DNA from 4 places in the Klebsiella sp. R445 genome. Region 3 is predicted to be linked to each of the others. Evidence: predicted binding sites of a transcription regulator. Region 3 holds the regulator's gene; each other region holds the start of a gene.
What was found. The regulator Fur, encoded in region 3, represses iron uptake genes when iron is present. The targets are predictions, from matches to a motif close to ATAATAATGAGAACNACTATCAA.
Positions count from the first base shown of each region.

Region 1: a site for Fur is predicted at 1,924-1,946, ahead of zupT (zinc transporter ZupT). Genes of this name have one in related genera too.
Region 2: a site for Fur is predicted at 2,077-2,099, ahead of ACMYSN_RS18230 (siderophore-interacting protein). Genes of this name have one in related genera too.
Region 4: a site for Fur is predicted at 1,369-1,391, ahead of exbB (biopolymer transporter ExbB). Genes of this name have one in related genera too.

Region 1 covers NZ_CP180446.1:3,922,868-3,926,285, reverse strand. Annotated here, with positions in the region: gene ACMYSN_RS18460 (glutathionylspermidine synthase family protein) at 1-779, shown strand, start outside; gene ygiD (4,5-DOPA-extradiol-dioxygenase) at 832-1,623, opposite strand; gene zupT (zinc transporter ZupT) at 1,959-2,729, shown strand; gene ribB (3,4-dihydroxy-2-butanone-4-phosphate synthase) at 2,785-3,418, opposite strand, start outside.
Region 2 covers NZ_CP180446.1:3,880,165-3,883,582, forward strand. Annotated here, with positions in the region: gene ygjG (putrescine aminotransferase) at 1-1,087, opposite strand, end outside; gene ACMYSN_RS18225 (PadR family transcriptional regulator) at 1,334-1,909, opposite strand; gene ACMYSN_RS18230 (siderophore-interacting protein) at 2,148-2,924, shown strand; gene dhaM (PTS-dependent dihydroxyacetone kinase phosphotransferase subunit DhaM) at 2,995-3,418, opposite strand, start outside.
Region 3 covers NZ_CP180446.1:1,652,785-1,656,202, forward strand. Annotated here, with positions in the region: gene ybfE (LexA regulated protein) at 110-403, shown strand; gene fldA (flavodoxin) at 553-1,083, shown strand; gene fur (ferric iron uptake transcriptional regulator) at 1,376-1,828, shown strand; gene ACMYSN_RS07715 (ChiQ/YbfN family lipoprotein) at 1,902-2,234, opposite strand; gene chiP (chitoporin ChiP) at 2,282-3,418, opposite strand, start outside.
Region 4 covers NZ_CP180446.1:3,948,050-3,951,467, reverse strand. Annotated here, with positions in the region: gene exbD (TonB system transport protein ExbD) at 144-569, opposite strand; gene exbB (biopolymer transporter ExbB) at 576-1,307, opposite strand; gene metC (cystathionine beta-lyase) at 1,559-2,746, shown strand; gene yghB (DedA family protein) at 2,876-3,418, shown strand, end outside.

The sequences.
Region 1 (3,418 bases), 2.3 Mb from region 3:
CGTTCTTTCAGTGGATCTGGCTGGAAGATCAGATCAACGCCGGGCAGCTGCCGGAAGGCAGCGACCAGTTCAACAGCCTGCAGGAAAAGCTGATTGAGCGCTTCGGCCAGCTGCGCGAGCAGTTTGGCTTCCAGCTGCTGCATATGGCCTGCTGCCGCGATACCGAAGAAGATCGCGGCACCGTCCAGTATCTGCAGGACTGCGCGGCGGAAGCCGGCGTCGCCACCGAGTTTCTGTATATCGAAGATATCGGCCTCGGCGAAAAGGGTCAGTTCACCGACCTGCAGGATCAGGTGATTGGCAATCTGTTCAAGCTCTACCCGTGGGAATACATGCTGCGCGAGATGTTCTCCACCAAGCTGGAAGATGCTGGCGTACGCTGGCTGGAACCGGCCTGGAAGAGCATCATCTCTAACAAAGCGCTGCTCCCGCTGCTGTGGGAAATGTTCCCTGACCACCCGAACCTGCTGGCGGCTTACTTCAGCGAAGATGCGCACCCGGAGATGGAGAAGTACGTCATCAAACCGATCTTCTCCCGCGAAGGTGCCAACGTGTCGATCGTCGAGAACGGCAAAGTGCTGGAGGCCGTAGAAGGCCCGTACGGTGAAGAAGGTACGATCGTGCAGGAGTTCTATCCGCTGCCGAAGTTTGGCGACAGCTATACGCTGATCGGCAGCTGGCTGATCAACGACCAGCCCGCCGGGATCGGCGTGCGAGAGGATCGGGCGCTGATCACTCAGGATCTGTCCCGCTTCTACCCGCATATTTTCGTCGAATAAACCTCACCCCGGTAGCGCAGATGGCTACCGGGGTGATTTATTGCCGCCGCCGTTACGCCCCAATCAGCACAGACAGCATACTCAGCGATCCCATCTCAATACCGTCTACCGGAATAGAAATCGGCTCTTCGCCGTCCCAGGTGCCCAGCACATAGAGCAGCGGCAGGAAGTGTTCCGCCGTTGGGTTTGAGAGCGAGCCACCTTCATGCGCCAGGTAGTTCACCAGCGGATGTTCGGCCACCGGTCCTTTCCAGCTGAGGTTGGTTTTCACGTAATCGTTAAATGATTCTGCCCACGGGTATGGCGTGTTCTCGCCGTGCCAGCGTGCGGTTCTCAGGTTATGGACCACGTTACCGCTCGCTACCAGCATGATGCCTTCATCACGCAGCGCCGTCAGCTTACGCCCCATCTCCAGATGCCAGGCCGCCGGTTTGGTGCTGTCGATACTCAGCTGCACCATCGGGATATCCGCATCAGGGTACATTTTAATCAGAACGCCCCATGAGCCGTGATCGAAGCCCCAGGCCTCTTTATCCAGCGTGACGGGAACCGGCGCCAGCAGCTCAACCAGGCGCTGCGCCAGCGCCGGGGAACCGGGAGCCGGGTAATGCGTATCGTACAGCGCCTGCGGGAAGCCGCCAAAATCGTGGATCGTTTTCGGCGTTTCCATGGCCGTCACCCCGGTGCCGCGCGTAAACCAGTGCGCAGAAACCACAACGATCGCTTTTGGACGCGGCAATGTGTCGCCCAGTTGGCGCCAGGTACGGGTATAAATATTGTCTTCCAGCACGTTCATCGGGCTGCCGTGGCCTAAAAACAACGCTGGCATTCGGGTACGGGACATGGTGATATCCTTAATAACTAGAGAGGAATTGCGATGCCTTCACATTACGCGTTTTTGCGTCAGGAATAACTCAGATAAGCATGATGATGATCGTCAGAAAATTTGAATGTATACCCGTCATACTTCGAGTTGCAGGACAAGAGGCGAAGCCGAATTGAACAGCGCTTGCGCTGGCCCCGAAGGGGCGAGGCCCAGGGATGGGCCGAGTATTGCCAACGCTCATGCAACTTGAAGTATGACGGGTATAATTCGCTGTAAAGGGGCATTTCACCCTCTCGCCGTACTCTGACAATCTTGATATTATTAATGATAATCATTATCAAAGGAGGGGAATGATGTCGTCACCCTTAATATTGACGCTACTGGCCGGGAGCGCGACGTTTATCGGTGCTATTTTTGGCGTCCTGGGTCAGAAACCGTCTAATCGCCTGCTGGGATTCTCCCTCGGGTTTGCCGCCGGGATCATGTTGCTGATCTCACTGATGGAGATGCTACCCGCGGCGCTGAACGCCGAAGGGATGTCGCCGCTGCTCGGCTACGGTATGTTTGTCATCGGCCTGCTGGGCTACTTTGCACTCGACCATCTGCTACCGCACGCCCATCCGCAGGACCTGATGTCACCCGGTATCGCACGCCCGCGTAATCTACGCCGTACCGCGATTTTGTTGACCCTCGGTATCAGCCTGCATAACTTCCCGGAAGGGATTGCCACCTTTGTGACCGCCAGCAATAACCTCGAGCTGGGTATGGGCATCGCGCTGGCCGTCGCGTTACATAATATTCCTGAGGGGCTGGCGGTTGCCGGCCCGGTGTATGCCGCAACCGGCTCGCGTTCTAAAGCCGTGCTGTGGGCCGGGCTGTCCGGACTGGCGGAAATCCTCGGCGGTGTGCTGGCGTGGCTGATCCTTGGCAGTCTGGTGTCGCCGGTCATTATGGGCGCCATTATGGCCGCCGTTGCCGGCATTATGGTGGCGCTCTCGGTCGATGAGCTGATGCCGCTGGCAAAAGAGATAGATCCTCAGAGCAACCCCAGCTATGGCGTGCTGTGCGGGATGTCGGTGATGGGATTAAGTCTGGTTGCCCTGCAGGCTATGGGAATCGGCTGACCTGAAAACAACAAAGCCCACGCAAGCGTGGGCTTTGAGATGACGTCCGTCGTTATCAGCTGGCTTTACGCTCATGCTCACGGCGGTAGGCCACCAGGTCTTCGATGGTGACAACGGCCATATTTTGCTTCTGAGCAAAGGCGATGCACTCTGGCGCTCGCGCCATGGAGCCGTCGTCGTTTGTCAGTTCGCACAGGACACCCGCTGGCTTGAAGCCCGCCAGGGTCACCAGATCGATGGTCGCTTCAGTATGACCGCCACGGGTCAATACGCCGCCCGGCTGCGCGCGCAGCGGGAAAACGTGGCCCGGACGATTCAGGTCGGAAGGTTTTGCGCCGTCGGCAATGGCCGCACGCACGGTGGTCACACGGTCAGCGGCGGACACGCCGGTGGTGACGCCTTCAGCGGCTTCAATGGTCACGGTAAAGCCGGTGCCATAAGCGCTGGTGTTGTTTTCCACCATCATCGGCAGGTCAAGCTGCTTACGGCGTTCGTCGGTCAGGCACAGGCAGACAATGCCGCTGCCGTGACGAATGGTCAGCGCCATCTGCTCAACGGTCATGGTTTCGGCGGCGAAAATCATGTCGCCTTCGTTTTCACGGTCTTCATCATCAAGCACCATCACACCGCGGCCTTCGCGCAGTGCATTTAAAGCGTGTTCCACACGTTCAAAAGCGGTACCAAAAGAG
Region 2 (3,418 bases), 2.2 Mb from region 3:
CTTTCTGTTCCGCCTGTGCCGGGAGATTTTGCGTCAACAGAACGTTGATCGTCGCCAGCGCCGCGGCACAGGCCAGCGGATTTCCACCGAAGGTGGTGGTATGCAGGAACGGGTTGTCGAACAGCACCGAGAACACCTCTTCGGTGGCGACCGTCGCGCCAATTGGCATCACGCCGCCGCCGAGGGCTTTGGCAAGGCACAGAATGTCCGGCTGAACGTTCTCGTGCTCACAGGCAAACATTTTGCCGGTGCGCCCCATGCCGGTCTGCACCTCATCGAGGATCAGCAGTGCACCAAATTCATCACACAACTTACGTACCGCCGGCAGATAGCCCTGAGGAGGCAGGATCACGCCGCCTTCGCCCTGGATCGGCTCAAGGATCACCGCCGCGACGTCATCACCGGTTTTCTTGCACTCACTGAGCAGCGTGCGCATGGCGTTGATATCGCCAAACGGCACGTGACGAAAGCCCGGCAGCAGCGGCATAAAAGGCTTACGGAAGGTCGATTTGGCGGTAGCCGACAGAGCACCCAGCGATTTCCCATGGAACGCGCCGCTGGTGGCCACGAAGGTAAATTTGCCACGTGGCGACTGGTAGGCTTTGGCGAGCTTGAGCGCCGCTTCGACCGATTCCGTACCGCTGTTACTGAAGAAGCTGTATTTCAGTTTGCCGGGCGTTAATGCTGCCAGCGTTTTGGCCAGCATGGCCCGAAGCGGGTCCAGCAGTTCCTGACTATGAAGAGGTTGTTTAGCGAGCTGATGCTCGACGGCGGAAATCACAACTGGATTACGGTGCCCTACATTAAAAATCCCAAAACCACCCAGACAATCGACAAACTCTTGTCCTTGAGTGTCGACAAGCGTATTTAACCCTCCCGCCTGCCACTCTACGGCTCCGTAATCCCCGCCAGCGGTGACCGATTTTCGGTACTCTAAAAACCCTGGATTCACATGCTCTTTAAAGTATTCCCTGACCTCCTGGTTAAGTGCTTTCATCTCCTCATGATCAAGCGTTCGCTTCTCAATGAGATTCAGTGCGTGTGCGCTGCAGGCCAGAGCCGATGCGCTGGAAGGTAACCTGTTCAAAGTGAGCTCCTGGGGCGGGCGTATCACATGATACTGAATTAAGTATTGCAGGGATTACGCCACTTCGGTGGAGGCGCTGAAAATCGGGATAAACGCAGCGTGAAAGCGGATATGTGCGGAATTTAATCTCACGGCGATATTTTTGGCATGTTTTACTCCTGAAAGGAGCTAATAACCTGCTGGCAGCTATACCGCCGCGTGCTTCGCGGCGGTGCAGGTTGCCCAATTAGAGGGCAGAAGGGTGGTTTAATCGAGCTGGGAAATTTCCATGGCTGCGCGGTCGATAACGGCGACGATCTGCTTGAGCTGCGCGTCGCTGGTGGGCTGCTGATTCACTTTCAGATCCAGTACGGTTTTAAAGTTCTCCAGCGCCCGCTTCATTTGCGGATTTTTGCGCAGTTCACAGCCGACCATCCGCTCCTGTAAACGCTCTTGAATTTGAGCCAGTTGCTCGAGATTTTCGGCGTGCAGCTGGCTGCCTTCGGCGGTAATGGCGATTTTCTTGCGGCCATTTTCCTCTTCAACGCTGATCAGACCCTGATCCTGCAGGAGATCGAGGGTGGGGTAGATCACGCCCGGGCTAGGGCTATAGTTACCCTGAGTCAGGGTCTCTATCTCTTTAATCAGTTCGTAGCCGTGGCTGGCGTTGCGAGTCAGGATATCGAGGATAACCAGTCGCAGTTCGCCGTGACCAAAGAAACGCTGACGGCGTCCGCCGCCTCTGCGTTCGTGCTCGCCATGGTCACCGCCTCTGTGGCCGTGTTCCCCACGTTCACCGCGGTGCCCACGTGGCCCGCGCCCTTCTTCATGATGATGTCGCATCGTTTATTCCTCATTAGTTTTGATATATCTAATGTATATCTAAAAAATGACGGTTAGCAAGTATGAGATCTGATATTTTTTTAATTTATTGATTTTAAATGTTTTTATTGATGGGTTTGGACTTTTTTGCTTTTTGTCACGACTATATCAAAAATAACTTGCATTCTTTTTTAATGGCAATCATTATCATTTAGGTTGTGTTTAGATATATCTATTTTTCACGAAGGCGATCGAATCGATGATGATAAAAACGAAAAACACTCAGTACCCGCAACGCGTTCGTAATGAGCTGCGTTTCCGTGAGTTAACCGTCCTGCGCGTAGAGCGTATCGGCGCGGCTTTTCAGCGCATTGTGCTGGGCGGGGAGTCGCTGGAGGGTTTTGTTTCCCAGGGGTTTGACGACCATACCAAACTGTTTTTCCCCGAAGCCGGCGCCGCGTTTACACCGCCGCAGGTTACTGATGAAGGCATTAACTGGGGTGAGAATGTTCGTCCGGCAACCCGCGACTATACGCCGCTGTACGATGCCGAGCGCCATGAACTGGCGTATGACTTCTTTATCCACGACGGCGGGATTGCCAGCAGCTGGGCGCTGGCGGCCAAACCGGGCGATACCCTGGTGATTGGTGGGCCGCGCGGTTCACTGGTGGTGCCGGAAGATTATGCCTGGCAGCTGTATGTCTGTGATGAGTCCGGGATGCCGGCACTGCGCCGTCGCCTGCTCGGCCTCAGCCGTCTGCCCGTGCGCCCGCAGGTGACGGCGCTGGTCACGATCGGCGATGTATCTTATCAGGATTATCTGGCGGACCTGCAGGGCTTTAATATCGAGTGGGTGGTGGGCCATCAACCCTCCGTCGTGGCAGAGCGTCTGGCACAGGTGAGCGTGCCGCCAGAGGATTACTTTATCTGGGTCACCGGCGAGGGCGCGGTCGTCAAATCGCTGCTTGGTCGTTTCGAAAACGACGAAATTGATCCGCAGTTGGTGCGCTCTCAGGCCTACTGGCACAGCAAATAATCGCTGCTCTTGCGAGCGCTCCCCGGGTAACGACATAGACGCGTAGCCCGGGGCCTCTTTAGCCTTATCTTTAGCTACGCATCACGCGCTGCCCGACGACATCCAGCGTCAGCGTTTCACCATCATGAAAGCGGGTTAGCACCTCACGTTGCTGGCACAGGAAGGCGATGCCGGCCTGGCGGGCGATAATCGCCCCGTGGGCGAGGTCGCTGCCTTCCTGCAGACAGATGCCTTTTACCTGCCGGGGATCCAGCTGCACGACTGTGGAAGGAAAGATATCGTCGGCGATGAGGATCGTCGGTCCTTGCAGGCGCGGCGGCTCCTCGTTGTGACCCGCGAGATGGCGCAGCGTACGCTGCAGCAGATCGTCGATATCGATATAGCGAGCCTGCAGATAGGCATCGTCCAGATCGCGGTATTGCTGGCTAAGATCAACCAGCACCTGATACCACGCCCAGGCCGCGCCGCAGCGCTCATTTCGCATGATCTCGCAG
Region 3 (3,418 bases):
CAGCAGAATGCCCGCGGTCGTTGGCGCAGCGGTTCGCCTGATGTATTATGGCGCGCTATCTGTGTCGGCTATAGCCCGACAACCTGTTTCCCCGAAGTCACTCAGAATCATGGCAAAAGAACAAACGGACCGTACGACATTAGATTTGTTCGCAACCGAGCGGCGCCCGGGAAGACCAAAGACCAATCCGCTTGCGCGCGATGAACAACTGCGCATCAACAAACGTAATCAGCTCAAACGCGATAAAGTTCGCGGGCTGAAGCGTGTTGAGCTAAAACTCAACGCGGAGGCAGTAGACGCACTCAATGAGCTGGCGGAAGCACGCAATATGAACCGCAGCGATTTGATCGAAGAGATACTCATGACTCAGTTGGCTGCCCTGCATCGCCAGGATAAAGCCTGAAAATCCTCAAAAAAACGCTTTCATGTAGCAGAGTGTGCAGTCGGGCGTGATTGCTGTTTCCGCGCCCGCGCCTGTTCTGCTATGATTGCCGTTATCTGCGGGCATTACGCCACTACCACATTATTAAGTTTCAAGAGGTTATTTTACTCATGGCAATCATCGGCATCTTTTTTGGCAGCGACACGGGCAACACCGAGAATATTGCAAAAATGATTCAGAAGCAGCTTGGTAAAGATGTTGCTGATGTTCACGACATTGCCAAGAGCAGCAAAGAAGATCTGGAAGCCTACGACATTCTGCTGCTCGGCATTCCTACCTGGTACTACGGTGAAGCGCAGTGCGACTGGGACGATTTCTTCCCGACGCTGGAAGAGGTCGACTTCAACGGTAAACTGGCTGCACTGTTTGGCTGCGGCGACCAGGAAGACTATGCAGAATATTTCTGTGATGCATTAGGCACCATTCGCGACATTATCGAGCCGCGCGGCGCCACTATCGTGGGTCACTGGCCGACGGCGGGCTACCATTTTGAAGCCTCTAAAGGCCTGGCGGATGACGACCACTTCGTCGGTCTGGCTATCGATGAAGATCGCCAGCCTGAATTGACCAACGAACGTGTCTCTCAGTGGGTGAAGCAGATTTCTGAAGAGCTGCACCTCGAAGAAATCAAAAACGCATAATGATAAAACGGCGTTACCTTATGGTTTCGCCGCTTTGATAGGTAAAAGCAATAAAACTAATAGCTACAAGTTTTTAACTTTTAACCACATATCTGTACAATGTCCTCTGATTCGATGAGGTCAGGTGACGCAGTTTGTAACTGGCACCTCGTTTTTAACAGCATACAAGGCACGATGCTTGCGGTTTTCATTTCAACATGGCAGTTCTATAATGAGACGCATTACATCGGGTGATTCTCTGTATTACTTCCGCTGATGGAAGTAGATCGATTAGCAACAGGACAGATTCCGCATGACTGACAACAATACCGCATTAAAGAAGGCTGGCCTGAAAGTCACACTTCCACGATTAAAAATCCTGGAAGTTTTACAGGAACCGGATAACCATCACGTCAGTGCGGAAGATTTATACAAACGCCTGATCGACATGGGTGAAGAAATTGGTCTGGCTACCGTATACCGCGTACTGAACCAGTTTGATGATGCTGGCATTGTTACCCGCCATAATTTCGAAGGCGGTAAATCTGTTTTCGAACTGACGCAGCAGCATCATCACGATCACCTTATTTGCCTCGATTGTGGCAAAGTGATCGAGTTCAGTGATGACTCTATTGAAGCGCGCCAGCGTGAAATCGCTACCCGTCACGGCATTCGTCTGACCAACCACAGCCTGTACCTGTACGGCCACTGTGCAGAAGGCGACTGCCGCGAAGATGAGCATGCACACGACGCGGTGGAAAAATAAGTTTCCCGCCGCGCAAACAGCAAAAAGCCAACCTGACGGTTGGCTTTTTTTATGCGCTGATGGCAGAAGGCTATCAGGGCTTGGTATTGTTGCTGCGGATCTCTTTCCAGATCTGGTCGCAACGCGCTTTCACGGCCTGATCGTTGCCGGTGCGGGTCGCCAGAATACACTGCTGGTAATCGAGGACACGCACGCTTTCCTGATTTGCGAACTGCTGATGCTGCTTATCTTCTTTCAGCACATCCAGCACGCTCTGGCAGGCCTGGACCTTGTCCGGGTTGCCTTCCGCGGTATTAATGCAGGCGCTGTAGGCATCTTTCAGTTTTGCATCTTCTTTCGGCGCGGGAGACTGCGTACAGGCTACCAACCCTGATGCCATTATCGCGATGAGCAACAGTTTTTTCATCATTAACCTCTCAGAGTTGCGGCAGGTTCAGGCCTGCCGCGACGGCATCAGAAAATAGTGAACGGGGCAATAACCATGAATTTCACGTCACGCTCATCCTGGAAGATGTTGCCATAACCACCGCTCCAGCTCGGGATATCGGAGTGGTTGTCGTATTGCGTGAAGTGCAGTTTGAACAACGTGCCTTTGGCGCGCCCGTCCTGGACGGTGTACATGGCATCCAGGCTGTAGGCCGACTCTTTCAGACGAGTATCCGCGTTGTAGTAAGCGTCCGGCGTAGACATTCTTCCCGGCTTAGCATCCCAGGCGTAAACGTATGATGCACCAAACGCCCAGCCCGGCATGTTCCAGTTTTTCATGTCATACATCGCGCCGAAGAACACCGCTTTTTCGCCGTTGGCGTTGAAGTCAGAGCGGTTATCCCACCACACATCAAGACGACCGTTGGACGACGCATAGGTCGGGGTCATACGCTGCAGGAAGTAACCCTGCTGGCCATCGGCTTTCACCCAGGTCCCTTCCAGACGCAGGTCGAGCACATCAGCGACCTTGTAACCGAAGGTCAATGCCTGCAGCCAGGCGGTACCGTCGTAAATATCGTTGCTGCCGCCGTTGCTGACTTTGTCACGCGTACCGTAGAACTGGTAGCTGGTGTTTAACGGCGTACCGGCAATATCAAATTTGTAGCTGGCTTTGGCAAAATACTGGTCGATATAACCTTCAGCCTGACCAAACGCCGCTTCCAGCACGAGGTCATTTTTAAAATCGTATTTGGCGCCCAGCGAGTGCAGATAATCGACTTTGGTTTTCTTGTCGTTCTGATAGAACTCATCCATTTCGATGTGCCATGGCGCTTTGTATTCGTTCGTCCACATGTAGGAGAAACTCAGCGCACCGGCGTCGCCGTAATCAAAATTGGCCCCGGCTTCAGCCCCCTGGTAAGTACCCGGCATAAAGCTCCAGTGCGGAGCCAGCAGCGTTTGCCCGGTTGGCTGGATATAACCGGCACGCGCCCATACCGGGCCATATTTAAATTTCGCCGCAGCCTTATACAGGCTGATCCCGCTCTTATCGCCAGAGTAATCTTCGTCATACGCTTTATTTCGTGAAGAGAAGGCAATTTCGTTCGGGTGTCCGCTCTCGCTGCTTTCCGCCATTTCGATGGCGGTAAAGGCCGCCACGTC
Region 4 (3,418 bases), 2.3 Mb from region 3:
GAAAGCGTTCCATAGGTTAATGTAAGTTAATGAAAATGTGGGAATTATATCGTAACCTGTCAGCGCCATGACAATATAAGCACCGTGCGTCAGGCATAAAAAAGGCTGGCACAAGGCCAGCCTGAGAAGCGTTATCGGGAGGGTTACTTCGCTTTGACGGTTTCTTCGCCCACCAGACCAATCTTCAGATAACCCGCCTGGTGCAGGGTATCCATCACTTTCATCATCGTTTCGTAGTCCACGGTCTTATCGGCGCGGAAGAAAACGGTGGTGTCTTTCTTGCCTTCCGTCAGCGCGTTCAGCTCGTTAATCATGCTCTCTTCCGTAATCGGATCGTTACCGAGGAACATGGTTTTGTCCGCTTTCACCGACAGATAAATCGGTTTTTCCGGACGCGGCTGCGGCTGGCTGGAGGAGGCCGGAAGGTTAACCTTCACGTCAACGGTGGCCAGCGGTGCCGCCACCATAAAGATGATCAGCAGCACCAGCATAACGTCGATAAACGGCGTGACGTTGATGTCATGCATCTCGCCGTTATCATCAAGATTTTCGTTAAAATGCATCGCCATGGGGCATCAACCTACTCGTAATTTCTGCGCGGAACGGACCGGGTTAACGCCGCTGGCGCTCAGGTCAAGATCACGGCTTTGCAGCAGCAGCACCTGCGCGGCAACGTCGCCGAGAGAGGCTTTGTAGCTACCGATCATGCGGGCGAAAATGTTATAGATAACAACGGCAGGAATGGCCGCAAACAGGCCAATAGCCGTTGCCAGCAACGCTTCTGCGATACCCGGAGCTACAACCGCCAGGTTGGTGGTCTGCGTCTGGGCAATCCCGATAAAGCTGTTCATGATACCCCAGACGGTACCGAACAGGCCGACGAACGGCGAGATGGCGCCGATGGTCGCCAGGTAACCGTTGCCACGGCCCATATAACGGCCGACGAACGCCACGCGGCGCTCAAGGCGGAAACCGGTACGTTCTTTGATGCCTTCGTTATCTTCAACACCTTCGGACAGCGTCAGCTCGTTCTGCGCTTCATTGATAAGCTGCGAGCTCAGGCTCTTCGGGTGAAAATTATTTGCGATATCGCTGGCCTGGTCGAGGGAGCGAGCGTCAGCAAGCAGTTGCTGTTCACGCTTGAGGCGGCGTTTGCTGGAGAGAATTTCAGCCCCTTTGCCAAAAAAGATAGCCCATGTGACTACCGACGCCAGAATCAGGCCGATCATCACTACCTTAACGACAATATCGGCATGATGATACATACCCCAAACGGACAGGTCCGCCTGCATCAAATTATTACCCACGCTGAATCTCCAGGACGTAAATCACAAAATCTGAGCACAATAATATCAAAAAAGCATCGAATTGATAGTGGTTCTCATTAGTATTTACACTGTGCAGCAAATCACGTTTACATTCTTTGCGCTTACGCAGTAAAAAAGCGGCCATCAGCGGATTTCGCGATATTTTTACCCGTATCGACCATTCATCAGTACACGATTGTCCATTCATGCTAGTTTAGACGTCCAGACGTATAAAAGCAGGTAATAAAAACATGGCGGACAAACATCTTGATACCGCGCTGGTGAATGCCGGGCGCAGCAAAAAATATACTCAGGGCTCGGTCAACAGCGTGATTCAGCGTGCCTCGTCGCTGGTTTTCGATACCGTTGAAGCCAAAAAGCAGGCCACCCGCAATCGGGCGAAAGGCGAACTGTTTTATGGACGTCGCGGCACCCTCACCCACTTTTCCCTACAGGAAGCGATGTGTGAACTGGAAGGCGGTGCCGGCTGCGCGCTGTTCCCTTGCGGGGCGGCGGCGGTTGCCAATACCATTCTGGCGTTCGTCGAACAGGGTGACCATGTGCTGATGACCAACACCGCATACGAGCCCAGCCAGGACTTTTGCACCAAAATTCTTGCAAAGCTCGGCGTCACCACCAGCTGGTTTGACCCGCTGGTGGGCGCGGATATCGCCCGTCAGGTGCAGCCAAATACCCGCGTGGTGTTCCTGGAATCTCCCGGCTCTATCACCATGGAAGTCCATGACGTTCCGGCTATTGTTGCCGCCGTGCGCCGCGTGGCACCAGAAGCGATCATCATGATCGACAACACCTGGGCGGCGGGCGTGCTGTTTAAGGCGCTGGATTTTGGCGTCGATATCTCCATTCAGGCCGGGACGAAGTACCTGATCGGCCACTCCGATGCGATGGTCGGCACCGCGGTATCCAACGCGCGCTGCTGGGATCAGCTGCGGGAGAATGCCTACCTGATGGGGCAAATGGTGGATGCGGATACCGCCTATATGACCAGCCGCGGCCTGCGTACCCTCGGCGTTCGCCTGCGTCAGCACCACGAAAGCAGCCTGCAGATTGCCGAATGGCTGGCGCAACATCCGCAGGTCTCACGCGTCAATCACCCTGCACTGCCGGGAAGTAAGGGCCATGAGTTCTGGAAACGCGATTTCACCGGCAGCAGCGGGCTATTCTCTTTTGTCCTCAACAAGCGCCTGACCGACAGCGAGCTGTCAACCTATCTTGACAACTTCAGCCTGTTCAGTATGGCCTACTCCTGGGGCGGCTTTGAGTCGCTGATTCTGGCGAACCAGCCGGAGCAGATCGCCGCCATCCGCCCGGAAGCGGAAGTCGATTTCAGCGGCACGCTGATTCGCCTGCATATTGGATTAGAAAATGTTGACGATCTGTGGGCGGATTTAGCGGCAGGCTTCTCTCGTATCGTGTAAAGTGACGGTGATTGGCAATAATGGCGGACGCTCTGTATCGGCGGCCGCTTTTGTTGCGCCCGAGATCAAGGTGTTCGGGGCTCTTCAGGAGTACACTACTCGCAAATACGGTACCACTTAGGAAAGTCCATGGTTGTCATTCAAGAGATTGTCGCCGCCCTGTGGCAACATGATTTTGCCGCGTTGGCAAACCCCCAGGTTGTGGGCGTTGTTTATCTGGTCATGTTCACGACATTGTTTCTGGAAAACGGTCTGCTACCCGCTTCATTTTTACCCGGAGACAGCCTGCTGCTGCTCGCCGGGGCGCTCATTGCTAAAGGCGTCATGGACTTTGTGCCGACACTTGCCATTCTCACCGCGGCGGCCAGTCTCGGCTGCTGGTTGAGCTATCTGCAAGGGCGCTGGCTGGGCAATACTGCCACCGTGAAAGGCTGGCTGGCGCATCTGCCGCAAAAGTATCATCAACGTGCGACCTGCATGTTTGATAAACATGGTTTGCTGGCGTTGCTGGCCGGGCGTTTTCTGGCGTTCGTGCGCACTCTGCTCCCGACGATGGCCGGGATCTCCGGGCTGTCAAACCGCCGTTTCCAGTTCTTTAACTGGCTGAGCGCACTGCTGTGGGTGGGCGTGGTCACCGGTCTGGGTTATGCTCTGAGCATGATCCCGTTCGTC